DNA from 4 places in the Kribbella sp. CA-293567 genome. Region 2 is predicted to be linked to each of the others. Evidence: riboswitches for the same ligand, from Rfam matches in the RefSeq annotation. Region 2 holds a riboswitch; each other region holds the start of a gene.
What was found. Region 2 has a riboswitch for glycine ahead of OX958_RS04260 (L-serine ammonia-lyase). Riboswitches for the same ligand answer to the same signal wherever they lie in the genome.
Positions count from the first base shown of each region.

Region 1: another riboswitch for glycine. It lies ahead of gcvH (glycine cleavage system protein GcvH); the one in region 2 lies ahead of OX958_RS04260 (L-serine ammonia-lyase).
Region 3: another riboswitch for glycine. It lies ahead of gcvT (glycine cleavage system aminomethyltransferase GcvT); the one in region 2 lies ahead of OX958_RS04260 (L-serine ammonia-lyase).
Region 4: another riboswitch for glycine. It lies ahead of gcvP (aminomethyl-transferring glycine dehydrogenase); the one in region 2 lies ahead of OX958_RS04260 (L-serine ammonia-lyase).

Region 1 is NZ_CP114065.1:7,140,807-7,145,676, forward strand. Features, by position in the region: gene OX958_RS33120 (SWIM zinc finger family protein) at 1-668, opposite strand, end outside; gene glyA (serine hydroxymethyltransferase) at 873-2,141, opposite strand; gene gcvH (glycine cleavage system protein GcvH) at 2,144-2,551, opposite strand; glycine riboswitch at 2,691-2,788, opposite strand; gene OX958_RS33135 (DUF3072 domain-containing protein) at 2,954-3,166, shown strand; gene OX958_RS33140 (alpha/beta fold hydrolase) at 3,200-4,069, opposite strand; gene OX958_RS33145 (AfsR/SARP family transcriptional regulator) at 4,128-4,870, shown strand, end outside.
Region 2 is NZ_CP114065.1:885,194-890,063, forward strand. Features, by position in the region: gene OX958_RS04250 (alpha/beta hydrolase) at 74-1,543, opposite strand; gene OX958_RS04255 (DUF3817 domain-containing protein) at 1,641-1,973, shown strand; glycine riboswitch at 2,050-2,142, shown strand; gene OX958_RS04260 (L-serine ammonia-lyase) at 2,220-3,593, shown strand; gene OX958_RS04265 (alpha/beta fold hydrolase) at 3,555-4,247, opposite strand; gene OX958_RS04270 (hypothetical protein) at 4,452-4,870, shown strand, end outside.
Region 3 is NZ_CP114065.1:6,744,888-6,749,757, reverse strand. Features, by position in the region: gene OX958_RS35440 (DUF6372 family protein) at 72-296, opposite strand; glycine riboswitch at 1,991-2,085, shown strand; glycine riboswitch at 2,087-2,182, shown strand; gene gcvT (glycine cleavage system aminomethyltransferase GcvT) at 2,237-3,355, shown strand; gene gcvH (glycine cleavage system protein GcvH) at 3,373-3,747, shown strand; gene glyA (serine hydroxymethyltransferase) at 3,749-4,870, shown strand, end outside.
Region 4 is NZ_CP114065.1:4,393,691-4,398,560, forward strand. Features, by position in the region: gene gcvP (aminomethyl-transferring glycine dehydrogenase) at 1-2,388, opposite strand, end outside; glycine riboswitch at 2,459-2,556, opposite strand; gene OX958_RS20130 (MerR family transcriptional regulator) at 2,577-3,194, opposite strand; gene OX958_RS20135 (bifunctional nuclease family protein) at 3,396-3,887, opposite strand; gene ftsR (transcriptional regulator FtsR) at 3,989-4,630, opposite strand; gene OX958_RS20145 (FHA domain-containing protein) at 4,710-4,870, opposite strand, start outside.

The DNA of each region.
Region 1 (4,870 bases), 1.4 Mb from region 2:
CGAGCGTGGGCCGAGACGATGAGGTGGATCAGGGAGAGCTCTTCGAGCAGCTCGCCGGGCCAGCCGTGACCGCGGCCGACGACGGCGGCGGCCCGGCGTACGGCGCCTGCTACGCCGGGAGCCTGGGCGTCGACCATCCGCGCGGCCAGACGACTCAGCTCGCCGTAACCGCGCTGCTCGAAACCGCCGAGGCCGCGGCGTACCTGGTCGTCGAGCCAGCTCTGCAACTCGGCCATGCCTGCCGACACCCGGTCAGCTCGGCGCGTCACCCGCTGCTGAGCCGCCAGCGGATCGGCCACCTCGCCGGGCTTCCGCTCTGCCTTCTCAGCCGACTTCTCGGCCCGGGACGCCCGATCCTCCAGCCAGCTGGAGGCCCACTCGGCCTCGGCCCTTTCCGGTACCTGGCCGACGGCGGCGAGCAGCATCAGCGCGAGTGCGTGCTTGCAGGGGAACTTCCTGCTCGGGCACGAACACCTGAACGCCGGGCCGCTCCGGTCGACGACGGTCTGGTACGGCTTCTTGCCGCTCCCCTGGCACAGGCCCCACAGCGCACGCTCGGAGCTGCCGATCTCCGACCACCGCTGCGGCCGGGCCAGCCCTTGGGCAGCCTTGGCCGACGCGGCATCGGGCGCCATCGCCAGCACCTGCTCCACGTCCCAGCCCGCCACCGCACCCCCCACCGCTCAGCCCGTTACCCCGCAGATCCTGCCACCCGCCGCCGACACACCACCTCACCTGCCCCGACTTCGGACAGAGCGACAGGAAGTAGTGCGCGGCAACTAGTGCACCTGAGCGGAGGTGGCGGCGATGTGGACAGCGTCTGGCGGTGCACTACCTGTCCGTAGGTACACCGCCCGGCGCGACCTCGGTGCTCAGCCCAGCGAGGCGTAGAGCGGATGGGCGGCAGCCAGTGCGCTGACCGCTTGCCCCAGTACGGCGGCGCGGCGGTCGTCGAAGCCGGGGAGCAGCGCCCGGGCGATGATCTCGGCGACCTCCTCGAAGGCCGGCTCACCGAAGCCACGGCTGGCCAGGGCCGGTGTCCCGATCCGCAGGCCCGAGGTGACCATCGGCGGCCGAGGGTCGAACGGCACCGCGTTGCGGTTCACCGTGATGCCGATCTGGTGCAGCCGGTCCTCTGCCTGCCGGCCGTCGAGTTCCGAGTCGCGCAGGTCGGCCAGGACGAGGTGCACGTCGGTGCCGCCGGAGACGACCGCGACGCCGGCCTGCTCGAGATCGTCGGCCAGCAGGCGATCGGCGAGGATCCTGGCGCCCGCCAGCGAGCGCTTCTGCCGCTCGCGGAACTCCGGGCTCGCCGCCAGCTTGAAGCCGACCGCCTTGGCGGCGATGACATGCTCCAGCGGCCCGCCCTGCTGGCCGGGGAAGACCGAGCTGTTGACCTTCTTGGCCAGGTCGGCGTCGTTGGTCAGGATCACCCCACCGCGCGGACCGCCGAGCGTCTTGTGGGTGGTGGTCGTGGTGACGTGCGCGTAGGGCACCGGGTTCGGGTGTTCACCAGCCGCGACGAGTCCGGCGAAGTGCGCCATGTCGACCATCAGGTACGCCGAGACGGAGTCCGCGATCCGGCGGAACTCCGCGAAGTCCAGCACCCGCGGATACGCCGACCAGCCCGCCACGATCAGGGCCGGCTGGTGCTCCTTCGCGAGCCGCTCGACCTCGTCCATGTCGACCCGATGGTCGTCGGCGCGCACGTGGTAGGGCACCACGTCGTACAGGCGGCCGGAGAAGTTGAGCCGCATGCCGTGGGTGAGGTGGCCGCCATGGGCGAGGTCGAGGCCCATGATCGTCTGCCCGGGCTGGAGCAGCGCGCTCATCACCGCGGCGTTGGCGGAGGCACCGGAGTGCGGCTGGACATTGGCGAAACCGGCGCCGAACAACTCCTTCACCCGGTCCTGGGCGAGGCGTTCGATCACGTCGATGTGCTCGCAGCCGCCGTAGTACCGGCGGCCGGGGTAGCCCTCGGCGTACTTGTTGGTGGCCACCGAGCCCTGGGCCTGGATCACCGCGAGCGGCGCGAAGTTCTCCGAGGCGATCATCTCCAGCGTGCTCTGCTGGCGGCCGAGCTCGGCCGCCAGCGCGGCGGCGATCTCGGGGTCGAACTCGGTGAGTGGCGTCTCCAGCACGATCACTCACCCCGCTCGATCAGCTCGGTGTACGCCGCGGCGTCGAGCAGCCCGGCGGGTTCTTCGGTCAGCCGGAGCTTGACCAGCCAGCCGGCGCCGAACGGGTCGCTGTTCAGCAGTCCCGGTTCGGCCACCGCGGCCTCGTTGACCTCGGCAACCTCTCCACCGGCCGGGGCGTGCAGGTCGCCGACCGACTTGGTGGACTCGATCTCACCGAAGGCGGCGCCCGCGGTGAGCGCGGTACCGACCGGTGGGAGGTCGAGGAAGATGATGTCGCCGAGCGCGTCGGCGGCGAACGCGGTGACGCCGATCAGCACGAGTCCGCCGGCATCGGGGCACAGCCATTCGTGGCCCGCGGTGTAGCGGTACCGGTCGTCGCCGGGCAGCGCGCCGGCAGGACTTTGGGGCATGAGGAGGCTCTTTTCCCCCGGCCGTGGCCGGGATGGTGGGCCTCCCCGCTCTGTCATCGGTACCTGAGAGCTTCACCGCCGGTCGGGCGGTTTGCACCGTGGGTGCGGGATCGACTCGATCCCGGCTTTCCAGAGTCGCCTCTTCCGAGCGGTATCGGGGCCTGAGAGATTCTGGGGAGAGTTGCTCCTCCGGCGTCCCCTCACCTGATGCGGCGGGGACTCTCCCGCCCGGTGTCGACGGCGCGGTCTTGAGTTGTCGGAGCTGACAGTAGGCGATGCCCGACCGCTTGTCGAGATGCTCCTCAGCCGCGGAGCACGGCTGGTGCATGGCGCTTCGCGGGCTGGGTACAGAGGGATTGGTAAGCGACAACCGAGCAATTGTTCGATGGGTAGGAGCGTCTGATGAGCACCAACGACGAGGTACAGCCGGTCCCCGACAAGGATCCGGCGGACTGGTCCACCGGGGACGAGCCGATGACCGGGCCGCAGGCGTCGTACCTGAGCACTCTCGCGCAGGAGGCCGGCGAGGAACTGCCGGCCGGCGAGTTGACGAAGGCCGAGGCGTCGCAGCTGATCGAGGAGCTGCAGGTGCGCACCGGCCGAGGTCAGAGCTGAGCCGGTCCGGATCGGGGACTCACTGCCGACAGCTTAGGCCAGGAGGCTCCGGATCGTCTCGGTGATCTCCGCCGGAGCTTCTTCGGCCATGAAGTGGCCGGCGGTGGTGGTGGAGTGGCGCAGGTCCGGCGCCCAGGCGGACCAGAGGGCGGCGGCGTCGAAGCCGAGGGCGCTGCCCCAGTCCTGCTGGACCACGGCGACCGGCATCCGCAGCTTGTTGCCGGCGGCAAGGTCTTCGCGATCGTGCTCGACATCGATTCCCGCGCTCGCGCGGTAGTCGGCAACGATCGAGACCACAGCCTCGCGGGAAGCCGTCAGGTAGGCAGCCCGGATCTCCGCCGGGATCGCGGCCGGGTCTTTGATCCACAGGTCGAGGAAGTAGCTGAAGAAGGCGTCCGGCGCGGCCGCGATCAGCTCCTCGGGCAAGCCGGGCGGCTGGGCCATCAGGTAGAGGTGGAAGGCGACAGCGGCGTTGACGCCGTGCATCGCGTCCCACATGTCCAGGGTCGGCAGCACGTCGAGGCAGACCAGCTGGGTGATCTTGTCCGGGTGGTCGAGCCCGGCGCGGAAGGCCACCAGAGCACCCCGATCGTGTCCGACCAGCGCGAACTCCGGGTGCCCGAGGGCGGCGGCCAGGGCCACGATGTCGGCGGCCATCGTGCGTTTCGAGTACGCCGTACCGTCGGTCTCCGCCGGCTTGTCGCTGGCGCCGTAGCCGCGCAGGTCGGGGCAGATCACCGTGTGGTCGGTCGCCAGCTCGGCGGCGACGTGCCGCCAGATCAAGTGGGTCTGCGGGAAGCCGTGCAGCAGCACGATCGGGGTGCCGGTGCCGCCGATCGCGGCGTTCAGCGAGACCCCGTCGGCGACCTGCACGTGCTGATAGGTGAAACCAGGAATCTTCATGGAAAGAGCCTGCCGCGCGCCGATGAGCATCCGATGAGCAGAGCTATACGGTGAGCTGGTGCAGGTGGCTTTCGGGGTGCTCGGACCGGTGACGGCCTGGCGCGACGGCGCCGAGCTGGCACTGAGGGGACCTCGGCATCGCGCCGTCCTGGCTCGCCTGATCATCGCCCGCGGCCGGATCGTGCCGGTCAACTCGCTCGTCGACGACCTGTGGACGGTCCCGCCCGACGGCGCCACCAGCTCCGTCCGCACCTTCGTGGCGGCACTTCGGCGCGCGCTGGAGCCTGACCGGCCGCCGCGCACGCCGCCCGCGCTGCTGATCACCGAGGGTCCGGGCTATGCCCTGAAAGCAACTGACGTCGACGCTTGGCGCTTCGAGCAGTCGCTGGAGGAGAGCGCCACGCGCCCGCCGCAAGACGCATTGGCCATGCTCGAAGCGGCAGTCGCCCAGTGGCGAGGTCCGGCCTATGCAGAGTTCGCCGACGCGGTTTGGGCTCATGCAGAGCGCTCCCGGCTGGCGGAGCTGCGGCTGACCGCCATTGAGCGCCAGGCCGAGGCAAGACTCGCGCTGGGACTTGCTGCGGACGCAGTACCGGCACTGGATGCGCATGTGGCCGAGCACCCGTGGCGTGAGGACGCCTGGCGGCTGCTGGCGCTGGCGCTGTACCGCTCAGGCCGCCAAGGCGACGCGCTCGCAGTACTGCGTAAAGCGCGCACCCTGCTGGTCGAGCAACTCGGTGTCGACCCCGGTCCCGCGTTGCAGCGGCTGGAGACGGACATCCTCAACCAGGCCGACCACCT
Region 2 (4,870 bases):
CTGGTGCGCTGCAGTGGGGGGCCGCGGCGGCGCACCGGCCGGGCTGGCCCCGACTGAGGACCCGGGGGGGACCTCAGCCGGTCGGCGGTACCGCGGCGCAGCGGGTGCTGCGCGGTGGGAGCTTCAGCGCCACCAGGTAGTCGTTGACGGCCTGCTGAGTGCAGGGGCCCGAGTTGTAGACGCCGTGACCCCAGCCTTCGTAGGTGACCAGGACTCCCTGCTTGCCGAGCTGCCGGGCGACGCTGCTGGCTCCCGCGTAGCCGGTCGCCGGATCGTGCAGCGAGTTGAGCAGCAGCGCCGGAGTCCTGAGCCCATGCACCTCGACATCGCGCTGCGGATTGGGTGCCTTCGGCAGCCCGAGACAGTTGGTCACGGCCATCAGCGTCGGCGGCAGCTTCAGGTCCGCGGTGTTCCGGGCGATTCGACGTAGGTGAGCAGCAAACTCGCCGTACGTGCGGACGGGCAGGCTCAGATCCCGGCAGAACGGCGCCAGCGGGTTCGGCGCCAGCCCGGTCGGTACGGGCGGCTCACCGGTCGGCGGAGCGCTCTCGTCGAGCCGCTTGAGGAGGTTGGCCAGCGCGGCCCATCTCGGCTCGTACAGCTGACGGAAGGCGCCGAACGTCAGCGAGTACGGCGTTGCCTTCAGCGCGGATTGCCGAGGATCGGGGAGCTCACCTCGGGCTGCCCTGGCGACCAGGTCTGCCCAGAGTGCCGAGATGTCGCGGCCGTGCAGCGAACAGGTGGTGGTCTGCTTGCACCACTTCACGAACTCCGAGAACGAGTCCTGGACCGTGGCGGCCTGGTCGTCGAGCCATCGACCGGTGGTCGCGTCGCCGTGGTCGAAGACGCTCTCCAGTACCAGGGCACGGAGGCGGTGCGGATACCTCTCGGCGTACTGCTGGCCGAGGAGGGTGCCGTACGAGCTGCCATGGAAGGTCAGCTTGGACTCGCCCAGCGCCGCGCGGATCGCCTCGACGTCACGCACCGACTGCAGGGTGTCGACGTGGTCGTAGAGCGGACCGGTGTTGGCGCGGCAGTCCTGCGCCAGGTCGCGGTTGTAGCGGATCGTCTGCTCGAAGGCCGCCCGGTCGGCGATCACCGGCGACGGCTGCTGGGCCAGCAGCGCGGCCGAACAGACGACCGGGTTGCTGCGGGCGATCCCGCGCGGATCGAAGCTGACGATGTCGAACCTTTCCTCGATCAACTCGGGGAAGCGGGTCATCCCGGTGCGGATCCGGTCGACACCTGAGTCGCCGGGACCGCCGGGGGCGAAGAAGAGGGTCCCGACGCGGGCGGCCGGGATCTTCGCCGTACGGCGGGCGATCACGAGGCCGAAGGTCGGGCCGGCCGGGCGGTTCCAGTCGACGGGGACCTGCAGAGTGGCGCACTTGGAGCCGCGAACCAGTTCTGGGTCTTCGGTGGGTCTGACCTCGCAGTCCGTCCACTTCAGGGCGGCGGGCGGGGCAGCGGAGGCCGGCAGTGTGGTCAGGCAGGCGACGAACAGGCCGCCGACCACGCCCCAGGTAGTGCTTCTGAGCTTCATCCACCGATCCTCGGCAAGCGGCTCCCGAAGCGCATCCGGGGTGACCCCGGCCCGGACCCCGGCAGGGTTCGAGGGACTTGTTAGGGTCGGTGCCCTGATGACTGAGACGACGACCGCGGTAGGGAAGCCGGCCCGATCCAAGCACGCGCGGGTCTTTCGTGCAGTGGCGATCGCCGAGGCGCTGTCCTGGACCGGACTGCTGATCGGCATGCTGTTCAAGTACGTGCTGTCCGACAACGAGATCGGCGTGAAGATCTTCGGGCCGATCCACGGCGGCATCTTCGTCGCCTACGTGCTGACCGTGCTCGCGGTCCGCAAACCGCTGCGGTGGAGCCTGCCGGTCACGCTGGCGGCGCTCGCGGCCAGCATCCCGCCGCTGTTCACCTGGTTCTTCGAGTTGTGGGCCCAGCGCACCGGCCGGCTGTCCTGAGTTCACCGGCCAACGGATTGACGCGCGCCGCCGGTGCGCCGTACCGTCGCGGCGAGTGACAAAAGAAGCAGCCGCATGAACCCGTGCGGGAGAGACCCGGGCCTGACCCGGGCGCCGTAGGAGCAACTCTCCCCAAGAATCTCTCAGGCACCTTCACCGTACGGGCGAGGCACCTCTGGAAGGCACACTGCCTGACAGAGCGGGGAGGCATACCAATCGGTCAGTGACGACCAGGAGGCCTCCAGTATGGCGATCAGTGTGTTCGACCTGTTCAGTATCGGGATCGGTCCGTCGAGTTCCCACACGGTGGGACCGATGCGAGCCGCCCGGACCTTCGCGCTCGGTCTGGTGGCCGACGGTCTGCTCGACCGTACGGCGGCCGTCGAGTCGCAGCTCTTCGGCTCGCTCGGGGCCACCGGCCACGGGCACGGCAGCAACAAGGCGGTCATCCTCGGGCTGGAGGGTGAGGACCCGGAGACGGTCGACACCCGCTCGGTCGAGACCCGGGTGGCCGCGATCCACGCGGCCGGCGTACTGCGGCTGGCCGGGCAGCGGGAGATCGTCTTCGACGAGGGCAACCAGCTGATCATGCACCGCCGCAAGGCGCTGCCCTACCACCCGAACGGGATGACCTTCCTGGCCCGTTCCGCCGAGGGCGACGTACTGCGCGAGCGCACCTACTACTCGGTCGGCGGTGGTTTCGTCGTCGACGAGAACGCCGCGGCCGGTGACCGGATCGTCGCCGACCGGACCCCGCTCAAGTACCCGTTCCTCTCCGGTGACGCGCTGCTCGAACGGTGCCGCGAGTCGGGGCTGTCGATCAGCGAGATCATGCTCGCCAACGAGCAGGCCTGGCGGACCGAGCAGGAGATCCGCGACGGCCTGCTGCACATCTGGCAGGTGATGCAGGACTGCGTCGAGGAGGGCTGCGAGACCGAGGGCACGCTGCCGGGCGGGCTGAAGGTGCCGCGCCGGGCGCACGCGCTGCATCAGAAGCTGAGCAGCGACAAGTGGTCGGTGGACCCGCTGAAGGTGATGGACTGGGTCAACCTGTTCGCGCTCGCGGTGAACGAGCAGAACGCGGCCGGTGGCCGGATCGTCACCGCGCCGACCAACGGCGCGGCCGGCATCATCCCGGCGGTGCTGCACTACTACTGCCGGTTCGTGCCGGGCGCGAACGAGGACGGGGTGGTCCGGTTCCTGCTGGCCGCCGCGGCGATCGGCGTTCTGTACAAGGAGAACGCGTCCATCTCCGGTGCCGAGGTGGGCTGTCAGGGCGAGGTCGGATCGGCCTGCTCGATGGCCGCCGCCGGGCTGTGCGAAGTACTGGGCGGAACGCCCGAGCAGGTCGAGAACGCGGCCGAGATCGCGATGGAGCACAACCTCGGGCTGACCTGCGACCCGGTCGGCGGACTGGTCCAGATCCCTTGTATCGAACGCAACGCGATGGCGTCGATGAAGGCGATCAACGCGGCCCGGATGGCGATGCACGGTGACGGCGTGCACGTGGTCTCGCTGGACAAGGTGATCAAGACCATGCGTGAGACCGGCGCCGACATGAAGATCAAGTACAAGGAGACCTCACGAGGCGGCCTGGCCGTGAACGTGATCGAGTGCTGACGGATCCTCCACGTGCGCGTTGTGCCCGAGCCCGGGCAACGTGACGACCTGACCGTGCAGAGCGGTCAGGTCGGCGTCGGTGTTCATCGGATCGAGCTCACCACGAGCCAGGACGACCTCGCCCTGGCTCGCCGCGATCAGCCTCGCCATCTCCGGCGCACCGACCCCGAACGTGCCCGGATCCATCGCCAGCCGCCATCGTCCGTCGACCTCCCGCAGCCCGTGCCCGACGACCTCGCCGGCGGGATCGACCAGACCTTGCAGCCCTGAAACCTTGAGAAACCGAGCCGCCGCCGCGTCCCGGTCCTCGAACCACGTCACCGGCTTCCGAGCCAGCGCCCCCGCCCGGCCCAGGTCATCGGCCGACCAGCTGACCTTGACCCCCAACGCAACCACGCGATCAACCTGTACGCCGTACCGGCCGCCGGCCAGCTCGAGCGCGATCACCCCGCCCAGCGAGTGCCCGACGACAACCAGCCCCCGGCGTACCGGCAACCCTTCGGCAACCCCCGCGGCCATCGCCTCGAACGTGTACCCCGGCAAACTCCCCGCCACCCCATGCCCCGGCAGATCAGGCGCCACCCGAGGCCCTCCCCACCCATCCCAAACCCGCCCGTTGGCACCGAGCCCATGCAACAACACGAGAGCAGACATACGCACCAGGCTGCCACAGGATGTGACCGAGGGTGCTGTGACTGTGTGCGGTAGTGGGCGTGCGGGTGGTGAGAATTGTTGTTGGGGGTGTTTGAAACGGCGGGTGACCGCTACTGTGCGGGTCTTGTGAAGCCGTTCTTTGAGGGAGAACAGGCAGAACGTCACTGGGGCCGGGCGAATGCTGAGGAGCTTCTCCGTCGGGTTGTGGTGGTTGTTGCTGCGTCGTTGGGCGTGTACGCCGTGCTGGTGGTGGTCAGCCTGCTGGGTGGGCCGCGGCTTGGTGCGCCGTTGATTCCGTTGCCTGGTGGTGGTCCTGGAGTGCGGGCCGCTGCGCCGGTGCCGGGTGAGTTGACGCGTGGGGACGACAGCGACAATCTGCCGTCGATACCGCCGCAGGTGACTGCGGTGCCGTCGGTGCCGCCGATGTCGACCGGGCCTGTGGACGAGACGGGGCAGCCGCAGCCGTATGGGTGGCCCTTGGTGACGAACGCGCCCTCGGCCGGACCGACCTCGACGACCACCTCGACGCCCGGCGATCCCGGTATCGGTGAACCCTCACGCGGGCCGGCCGAGCGCCCGCTGCCTTCAGTGCCGGGGGCAACCAAGCAGCCGCCGGTGCCGGC
Region 3 (4,870 bases), 1.8 Mb from region 2:
CGCTGACAAGCGGCGTTGTGTCGGGTATTAAGCAGCGGAACGCTCCTCACATAGATAGGCCAGTGTCCGCTCTAATTGATGTCCGCGCGAGGCGCGATCGCGTTGTAGCAAGCGACGCACAGTGGCAGGCATCGCTGATGTCGGCTGGTGCCCATGACTGCGCCGAGGGCAACAATGCGCAGCAACCGGCCTGGCTCCGCTGCGGCCGGGCAGGTACCTGGATCGTCGTGGTAAAGCTGGCAGACGCACCGGCACCCACCCGGCTGGTGCTGTTCCCAGCTCAACAGGGCTTCCATCGTCAGGTACAACATCAGGGTTAATCTGTGTGTGCAGGATCCCGGGGGCCTGGGAAGCTTCCACTGCGACGTCTACCAGGGAGCCCTCGTGCACGCACACCAAGCTCGCACCAATGCAATGGTGACCGGATGCAGCCGCAGCAAGTACTCAACGTACGTGCAGGTAGCGTATTCGATCATGGCCAACTACCAGTACTACCCCAGCCCCGTCGAATCGAATCAGACCTCGATCAAGTGCGGGTTCTGATGTGATCTGGGTTCTGAGCCAGACGCAGCCACGCATCGAGGTATGGCCGGTCACCATGCCGGACATGCCCGATGGATACACCCTGAAGGTTCGGGTGATTGTGACGGAACCCACCGAGCCGGATTGGATTCCGCCGGAAGTCCGTGGGTTGTAGAGGTCTGGCTCGAGGACGGGACTCCACTCATCGAGCGGGGCGATTCCGCCGGCTTCGAGGCCGACAGCGTAGAGACCACCGCCGGGTTCGAACCGCTCCCCGCAAACCGAGCGGTTGGCAGGATCTCGGTTCGCAACGACTCCGTCGGGGCATGGAGCATCGCCCCTCCGACGGCCGAAAGCGAAGCCAGCCCCACTCGCAGCTAGCCCCACACCTGGTCCGGGCCGGCGACACTCCTCGATCACCGGCCCGGACTGGTGACATCCAAATTACCGGGTGATCTCCTGGCAGCCGTAGCCATCGAACGGTGCTGACGAGTCAGGTACCGAGCCTGCAGAAACTGCCGGATGATCGCCTCGCCGTGTCAGGCGGCCGACTTTGGTCGCCTGCCCGCCGCTGCAGCGGCGGGCAACCGGTCCGACCATGCCCCCGCCTGCGCGCCACCGGCTCAGCAGTAAGTAGGCCTGGCGCCGCGACAGCCCGAGCTCGCCGGCCGCCTTGTCCACAGCAGTCACGCCAGCGGTGTCGAGCGCGGCCAGGCGGCTGCTGATCACCGCGGCTTGCCGTACGGCGACTCCCATAACTCGTCCGACGCCGTCAGCAAACCGCGCTCAAGCCCCTCATGACCGACAGCATCTCCAGGCTCGCGTAACCGCCGAACTCGCACGCTAGTGCAGACGGCTTCGGTACACCGGCAGTCCCCTGCAAACCAGCCACTTCGGAGCGTGGAATCCGTGCAGGCTACTTCTGACACCGACAGCGACAATCGATCGGCGTCGGTGTTGTAGAACGATTGATCCTCAATACCCGCCTTCTACCTACTCAGGCGGTAAGGGCAGAGCTGCCGTGATCGTGCTTAGATCCGGATCTCCTGGATGTATCAACTCTCGAAGGCGACCTCACAAGAGTCGCACTCCGTCGTGCACCCACATCGAGGCAGTGACCTCGCCTCACTCAGGGCACTCCACGGCGAGAGTGTCGCATGGACCGCAGTAGCCGGCCAGCATCGCAGTCCCGTCCTATAGGAGATTCGCCAGATGTCGGCGCCACGCGCGCGCCGGTCGCCGGTCGCCGAAAGAGTTCTACATCATCTGTTGCTTCCGCCACTGGATCGATCAATAGTCGCGCGCGGCGGAGACGAGGAGCCTTGTCCCAGCGGGCGGCACCTAACGCTCCTGTGCGCAAAAGCTGGCCGCTGGAGCAGTTGGGTGGTTCCGATCGGCGGTCTCGGCCGATTGACCATACTGAGCGCTTCGCCCTAGAGTCGGACGCTCAACTTCATATCGCGCCGCTCGAATCGGGGCGGGAGAGCTCTTGCCCAATATGGCAAGGCGCCGAAGGAGCAACTCTCCCCAGAATCTCTCAGGCCCATTTACCGTCCCGGTGAGGCGAACTCTGGAAAGCCAGGACCACGGTCCTGCACCCAAGGTGCAAGCCGCCCACCGGGCGGTGAAGCTCTCAGGTACCGATGACAGAGCGGGGAGGTCACCCACCGTGGTACCGCATCATGCGGTGCCTGACACAGGGAGCCTCCCACTCATGACGACGTCGCACGACAAGTCCAGGCAAACGCCGCTGTACGCCGAACATCAGCGTCTCAGTGCCTCCTTCACCGACTTTGCCGGCTGGTCCATGCCGGTGCGCTACTCCTCCGACATCGCGGAGCACATCGCTGTCCGTACCGCCGCCGGCCTGTTCGACCTGTCGCACATGGGCGAGATCGAGCTGACCGGTCCGCAGGCTGGGCTCGCGCTCGACCACGCCCTGGTCGGTCACCCGTCGAAGCTCGCGATCGGCCGAGCGCGGTACTCCATGCTTTGCGACCCGGACGGCGGCATCCTCGACGACCTGGTTGTCTACCGGCTCGCCGAGGAAAGGTTCTTGGTCGTCGCCAACGCGGGTAACGTGGACCCCGTACTCGAAGCCCTTGAGCAGCGCGTGACCAGCTATGACGCCCAGCTCCGCGATGCAACTCATGATTGGGCCTTGATCGCTGTGCAAGGTCCTGCGGCGGCGGCCATCGTGTCGGAGTTGACCGACACGGAACTGGCTGAGCTCAAGTACTACGCGATCGCCGAAGCCACTCTCGCCGGGAGCGACGTGCTGCTCGCTCGCACCGGGTACACCGGCGAGGACGGCTTCGAGATCTACGGCCGTCCCGAGCACGCGGAGCATCTCTGGACCGAACTGCTCCGCGTCGGCGAGCCGCACGGGCTGGTGCCGGCCGGACTGGCGTGCCGCGACACCCTGCGACTGGAGGCGGGCATGCCGCTGTACGGCCACGAACTCAGCCGTGACGTGACGCCCTTCGAAGCCGGGCTGGGCCGGGTTGTGGCTTTCGGCAAGGAAATCGCGTTCGTCGGCGATCAGGCACTCGCCGTACGCCGAGACGCCGGCCCTCGACGCCTGCTGGTCGGTCTGGTGTCGTCTGGCCGGCGCTCACCCCGCAGCGGCTACTCAGTACTGGACCCCGGAACCGGCGCGGTTGTCGGCAGCGTGACCAGCGGCGCCCCCTCACCGACACTCGGTCATCCCATCGCGATGGCCTACGTCAACGTCGGTTTCGACCAGCCGGGGACGCAACTGCACGTCGACATCCGCGGCACCCGGGACGACGTCGAGGTCGTCGCTCCCCCCTTCTACCGCCGCGCCCAATGACCACACCAGGAGCTTCCATGTCCGTGCCTGCCCACCTCAAGTACACCGCCGAGCACGAGTGGCTCGACCTCGACGGAGACATCGCCACCATCGGTATCACCGCCTTCGCCGCCGATGCGCTCGGGGACGTCGTGTACGTCGACCTCCCCGCGACCGGCACCATCGTCACCGCGGGCGAGGCTTGCGGTGAGATCGAGTCGACGAAGTCTGTCAGCGACCTGTTCGCCCCGGTGGACGGCGAGGTCGTCGAGACCAACGAGGCGGTCGCGTCCGAACCCGGCGTACTGAACACCGACCCCTTCCAGTCCGGCTGGCTGTTCCGGTTGAAGGTCAGCGACCTGGGAGAACTACTAGACGCCGCGGCGTACGAGTCCCTGATCGGAGGCGAGTGAGATGAACACCCACAACCAGTCGCTGGTTGACTTCGACCCGGAGATCCACGCCGCCATCCGCGCCGAACTCGGACGCCAGCAGAACACGCTCGAACTGATCGCCAGCGAGAACTTTGCCCCCGTCGCGGTGATGGAGGCGCAAGGCTCCGTCCTGACCAACAAGTATGCCGAGGGCTACCCCGGCCGGCGGTACTACGGCGGCTGCGAGCACATCGATGTCGTCGAGCGACTCGCCATCGCCCGGATCAAGCAACTCTTCGGCGCCGGCTTCGCGAACGTTCAGCCGCATTCGGGTGCCCAAGCCAACGCGGCCGCCATGGCCGCACTGCTCGAGCCAGGCGACACGATCCTTGGCCTCGACCTCGCCCATGGCGGACATCTCACTCACGGTATGCGGCTCAATTTCAGCGGCAAGCTGTACGACGTTGTCGCGTACCACGTGCGCGACAGTGACTTCGTCGTCGACATGGCAGAGGTCGAACGCCTCGCTCTCGAGCACCGCCCGAAGCTGATCATCGCCGGCTGGTCGGCGTACTCACTGCACCTGGACTTCGCGGAGTTCCGCCGAATCGCCGACCTCGTCGGCGCCTACCTGATGGTCGACATGGCACACTTCGCCGGACTCGTCGCGGCCGGCCTGCACCCGAACCCGGTCCCCGATGCGGACGTGGTCACCACAACAACCCACAAGACTCTCGGCGGCCCACGCGGTGGCGTCATCCTGACCAACCGCGCGGAACTGGCGAAGAAGTTCAACTCTGCGGTCTTCCCAGGTCAGCAAGGCGGCCCACTGGAACACGTGATCGCCGCCAAGGCAGTGGCCTTCAAGCTGGCCGCGACCGAGGAGTTCCGCGAACGGCAACGCCGAACACTGGAGGGCGCGCACACCCTGGCCACACGTCTGATGGCCGACGACGTTCGCGCCGCGGGAATCTCCGTACTGACCGGGGGTACTCAGGTACATCTGGTCCTGGTCGACCTGCGGAACTCCGAACTCGACGGACAACAGGCCGAGGACCGACTCCACACAGTTGGCCTCACCGTAAACCGCAACGCAGTCCCCTTCGACCCCCGCCCGCCAATGATCTCCTCAGGCCTGCGCATCGGCACCCCAGCCCTCGCC
Region 4 (4,870 bases), 3.5 Mb from region 2:
CTCGCCGGTGTAGAGCACCGGGAAGGCGTTCTCGAGCCGCTTCGCCACGTAGTTCGCGGTCAGTACGGCGGCCTTGGTCGCCGACGTCAGTCCCTCGGCGCCCATCATCCGGATGTAGGCCCACGAGATCGCCAGTACGCCGGCCGAACCGAACGGCGCCGCGCTGATCGGACCGACCCCCGACTCCGGGCCGGCCTGGCCGAGCAGCGGGTGGTTCGGCAGGTACGGCGCCAGGTGCTCGGCAACGGCGACCGGGCCGACCCCCGGGCCTCCGCCGCCGTGCGGGATGCAGAAGGTCTTGTGCAGGTTCAGGTGGCTGACGTCGCCACCGAACTCGCCGGGCTTGGCCAGCCCGAGCAGCGCGTTCAGGTTGGCGCCGTCGACGTACACCTGACCGCCGTGGTCGTGGACGATCTGGCAGACCTCGGTCACGCTCTCCTCGTACACGCCGTGCGTGGACGGGTAGGTGATCATGATCGCGGCCAGCTTCTCCGAGTGCTCGGAGGCCTTGCTCCGCAGGTCTTCCAGGTCGATCGTGCCGTCGTCGTTGCCCTTGACGACGATTACCTTCATACCGGCCATCACCGCGGAGGCCGCGTTGGTACCGTGCGCGCTGGCCGGGATCAGGCAGACGTTGCGGCTTTCGTTGCCCTGGGCCCGGTGATAGCCGCGGATTGCCAGCAGACCGGCCAGCTCGCCCTGTGAACCGGCGTTCGGCTGGATCGAGACCTTCGCGTAGCCGGTCACCTCGGCCAGCCAGCGCTCCAGCTGACCGATCAGCTTCACGTAGCCGGCCGCGTCCTCGATCGGCGCCAGCGGGTGCATGTCGGCGAACTCGGGCCAGGTGACGGCTTCCATCTCGGTGGTCGCGTTCAGCTTCATCGTGCAGGAGCCGAGCGGGATCATGCCGCGGTCGAGCGCGTAGTCGTAGTCCGACAGCTTGCGCAGGTAGCGCAGCATCGCGGTCTCGGACCGGTGCGTGTTGAAGACCGGGTGGGTCAGGTACTCCGAGGTCCGGGTGACCGCCTCGGTCAGGTTGCGACCGGCCAGCGTCGCGTCGTACGTGACACCGAAGGAGCCGCAGACACCGACCAGCGCGGAGGCGTCGGTCTTCTCGTCGCAGGAGATGCCGACGTGGTCCGCGTCGACCTGACGCAGCCAGATGCCGTTTTGACGGGCGTTGTCCACCACGTCCGCCGCGCGGCCCGGGACGCGCGCGAGCACGGTGTCGAAGAACTGGTCGTGCACGACCTCGACGCCACCGGCGCGCAGCGAGGCGGCGAGGCTGTCGGCGTTGCGGTGCACGCGGTCGGCGATCGCCTTCAGCCCCTCGGGACCGTGGTAGACGGCGTACATCGAAGCGACGACGGCGAGCAGCACCTGCGCGGTACAGATGTTGGACGTCGCCTTCTCGCGACGGATGTGCTGCTCACGGGTCTGCAGCGCCAGCCGGTACGCCGGTGCGCCGTCCGCGTCGACCGAGACGCCCACCAGGCGGCCGGGCAGCGAGCGCTCCAGGCCGGCGCGGACCGACATGAAGCCCGCGTGCGGACCGCCGTAGAAGAGCGGGACGCCGAAGCGCTGCGAGGAGCCGATCACGATGTCGGCGCCGGCCTCGCCGGGCGCCTCGAGCAGCGTCAGGGCGAGCAGGTCGGAGGCGACCGCGACGAGAGTCTCGCGCTCGTGCGCCGCGGCGATCAGCGGCTTGAGGTCACGGACGGCGCCACCGGAGCCGGGGTACTGGACCAGGACGCCGAAGAAGTCTCCGTCCGGCAGACCGGCGGTGGTGTCGGCGACCACGACCTCGATGCCGAGCGCCTCCGCGCGGGTCTCGACGACGGCGATCGTCTGGGCGAAGGTGTCGGCGTCGATCAGGAAGCGGTTGCTCTTGCTCTTGCGGTTCGAGCGCAGTGCCAGCGTCATCGCCTCGGCCGCGGCCGTGCCCTCGTCGAGCAGCGACGCGTTCGCGGTCGGCAGCCCGGTCAGGTCGGAGACGACGGTCTGGAAGTTCAGCAGCGCTTCGAGCCGGCCCTGGGAGATCTCCGGCTGGTACGGCGTGTAGGCGGTGTACCAGGCCGGGTTCTCGACCAGGCGGCGGACGATCACCGACGGGGTGAACGTGCCGTAGTAGCCCTGACCGATCATCGAGGTGGCGACGTTGTTGCGGGCGGCGAGCTGCCGCAGCTCGGTCAGCGCGTCGACCTCGGAGGCCGGCTCGGGCAGCCGGAGCGGCTCGGCCGACCGGATCGACGCGGGCACGGCGGCGTCCACCAGCGCGTCGACGTCGGCGTACCCGAGGGTCTCGACCATCCGGGCGATCTCGTCCGGGCGGGGCCCGATGTGGCGATCGGCGAACACGGCCGACACCTGGGGGGTGTGATCAGTCATTGAAGAGGCTCCGTTGCTGACTATTGCCGGTGGCCTCCCCCTCTGTCACGCACGCACGCTTCAGAGTCGCCTAAGGCACTCGGTCCATGGGCCTGAGAGGTTCCGGGGAGGAATTGCCCCTTCGGCGCCCGACCAAACAGCGGGACGAGACTCTCCCGAGTGCTGTGTGCGGCTGGGAAAAGACTACCTCAGCCGGTCATCCTGGCCCGGCGGCGGGCAGCGAGCTCGTCGTTGGCATGTGAGCCGGACTCGTCGTCGTGGCCGTCGAGACGCTCGGTCGGCAGCTCGGACAGCGATCCCTCGACCTCGCGCCAGACGCCGCCGAGGGCGATCCCGAAGACGCCCTGGCCGCCGGCCAGCAGATCGATCACCTCGTCCGGCGAGGTGCACATGTAGACCGAGGCGCCGTCGCTCATCAGCGTGATCTGGGTCAGGTCATCGATTCCACGTTGGCTGAGGTGGGCGATGGCGCTGCGGATCTGCTGCAGCGAGATGCCCGCGTCGAGCAGCCGCTTGATCACTTTCAGCAACAGCACGTCGCGGAAGCCGTACAGCCGCTGGGTGCCGGAGCCGGTGGCCGGGCGCACGGACGGCGAGACCAGTCCGGTGCGGGCCCAGTAGTCGAGCTGACGGTAGGTGATGCCGGCCGCGGCGCACGCGGTCGGGCCGCGGAAACCGACGTCGTCGGGCATCGGCGACAGGTCGTCGTCGAAGAGCAGACCCTGAACGCCGGCGCTGGCGGCCGCCTCGGCGTGTGCTTCGGACGTCGACTGCGCCGTCAGATCAGTGTCGCCGGTGCGTGTCACGCCTGAGCCTCCCTGGGTACCGACTGGAACGGATCACATCCGTGGAGTTACAAGGCCCCACGACTCCTTCAAGGTAAGCCGCCGCTCAGGCCGGGTCAACGACTGCCGCCCCGAGCACGATGCGTGTCGCGGTTCCGTGACGAATCGTTACCTGTCCGCCCTTGTACCAGCACCGCCCAAACCGGTCGTCCGGGCCGCCGGTCAGCTTTTGTCGAAATCCTCGGGGGTGACCTGGTCGAGGAACTCGCGGAAGCGCTCGACCTCTTCCTCCTCGACCACCTCGTCGTCCTCGTTCTCGCTGTCGGGGACCGGGATGCCGGCCTCGGCCAGGATCTCCTCGGTGCAGAACACCGGCGTACCGGTGCGCAGGGCCAGCGCGATCGAGTCCGACGGGCGGGCGGAGATCTCGGTCTTGTCGTCGAAGACCAGGATCGCCTCGAAGACACCGTCGGTCAGGTTCACGATCCGGACCTGGCTGAGGGTGTGGCCGAGCACCCGGATGGTCTCCGCGAACAGGTCGTGGGTCAGTGGACGAGGTGGTTCCATCCCCTGCTGGGCGAACGCGATCGCGCTCGCCTCGGCCGCACCGATCCAGATCGGCAGGTACCGCTCGCCGCCGACCTCCCGGAGCAGCACGATCGGCTGACTCGAGGGCATCTCAACCCGGACTCCGACCACGTCGACTTCGCGCACGGCTTCAGCCTACTCTGCGGGCCGGACCGGGGCTGCCCCGGCGGGGTCGCCCCCGCCCGGCGACGGCCCCTTGGTTACGCGGCGGCGGACCGGAGTACCGGTCAGCGACCGAGCCGGGAGCGAACCAGTGCCGCATGCAACCGGACCGCCAGCGCGGCCAGCTCCAGCGTCTTGTCGTCCCGCCGCGGCTGCACGACCTGCTCGATCAGCCCGACCTCGCGATCGGCGGCCGCCCGGAACGGCCGCAGGTGCCGCGGCTCGATCCCGTACTGCGCGAACTCCGCCGCCGCCTTGGCGATCAGGATCGCGTCGCCGTCGTAGTGCTTGCCGCGGGCCACGACCAGGTTGTGGCTCTCCAGTTGCTCGAGCAGCTCCGGCGCGATCCCGGCCGCCTCGCACAGCTCGCCCCGGGTCAGCTTCAGCTCGGTCCCGTACGTCGAGAAGTCCTCGGCGTCCGGCAGACCGGCCGGCTGGGGCAACCGGTCGGGCGCGGCGGGACGGCCACCCGGCGCGGGCGGACGCAACCCGCGGTCCATCGCGCCGAGATGGTCCTTGATCACCTTGAGCGGCAGGTACTGGTCCCGCTGGGCGGTCAGGACGTAGCGGAGCCGCTCGATGTCGCCGGCACTGAACTTCCGGTACCCCGACGCGGTCCTGGCCGGCGTCACCAGCCCCTCCGCCTCGAGGAAGCGGATCTTGGAGATGGTGACGTCGGCGAACTCGGCCTGCAGGAGCTGCAGCACCTCACCGATGCTGCTGCCCCCAACCGGAGTCGCTTCGTCCCCCGCCGCGGCACCCCGGTCGGGGTCTCCGACCGCTGGGTCAGGCCTGACCACTGGCGTAGTAGACCAGTCGGTACTTGCCGATCTGGACCTCGTCGCCGTTCGACAGCTGCAGCTCGTCGATCCGGTCACGGTTGACGTACGTACCGTTCAGGCTGCCGACGTCGCGGACCTTGACGCCCTGCGGGTCGCGGCGGAACT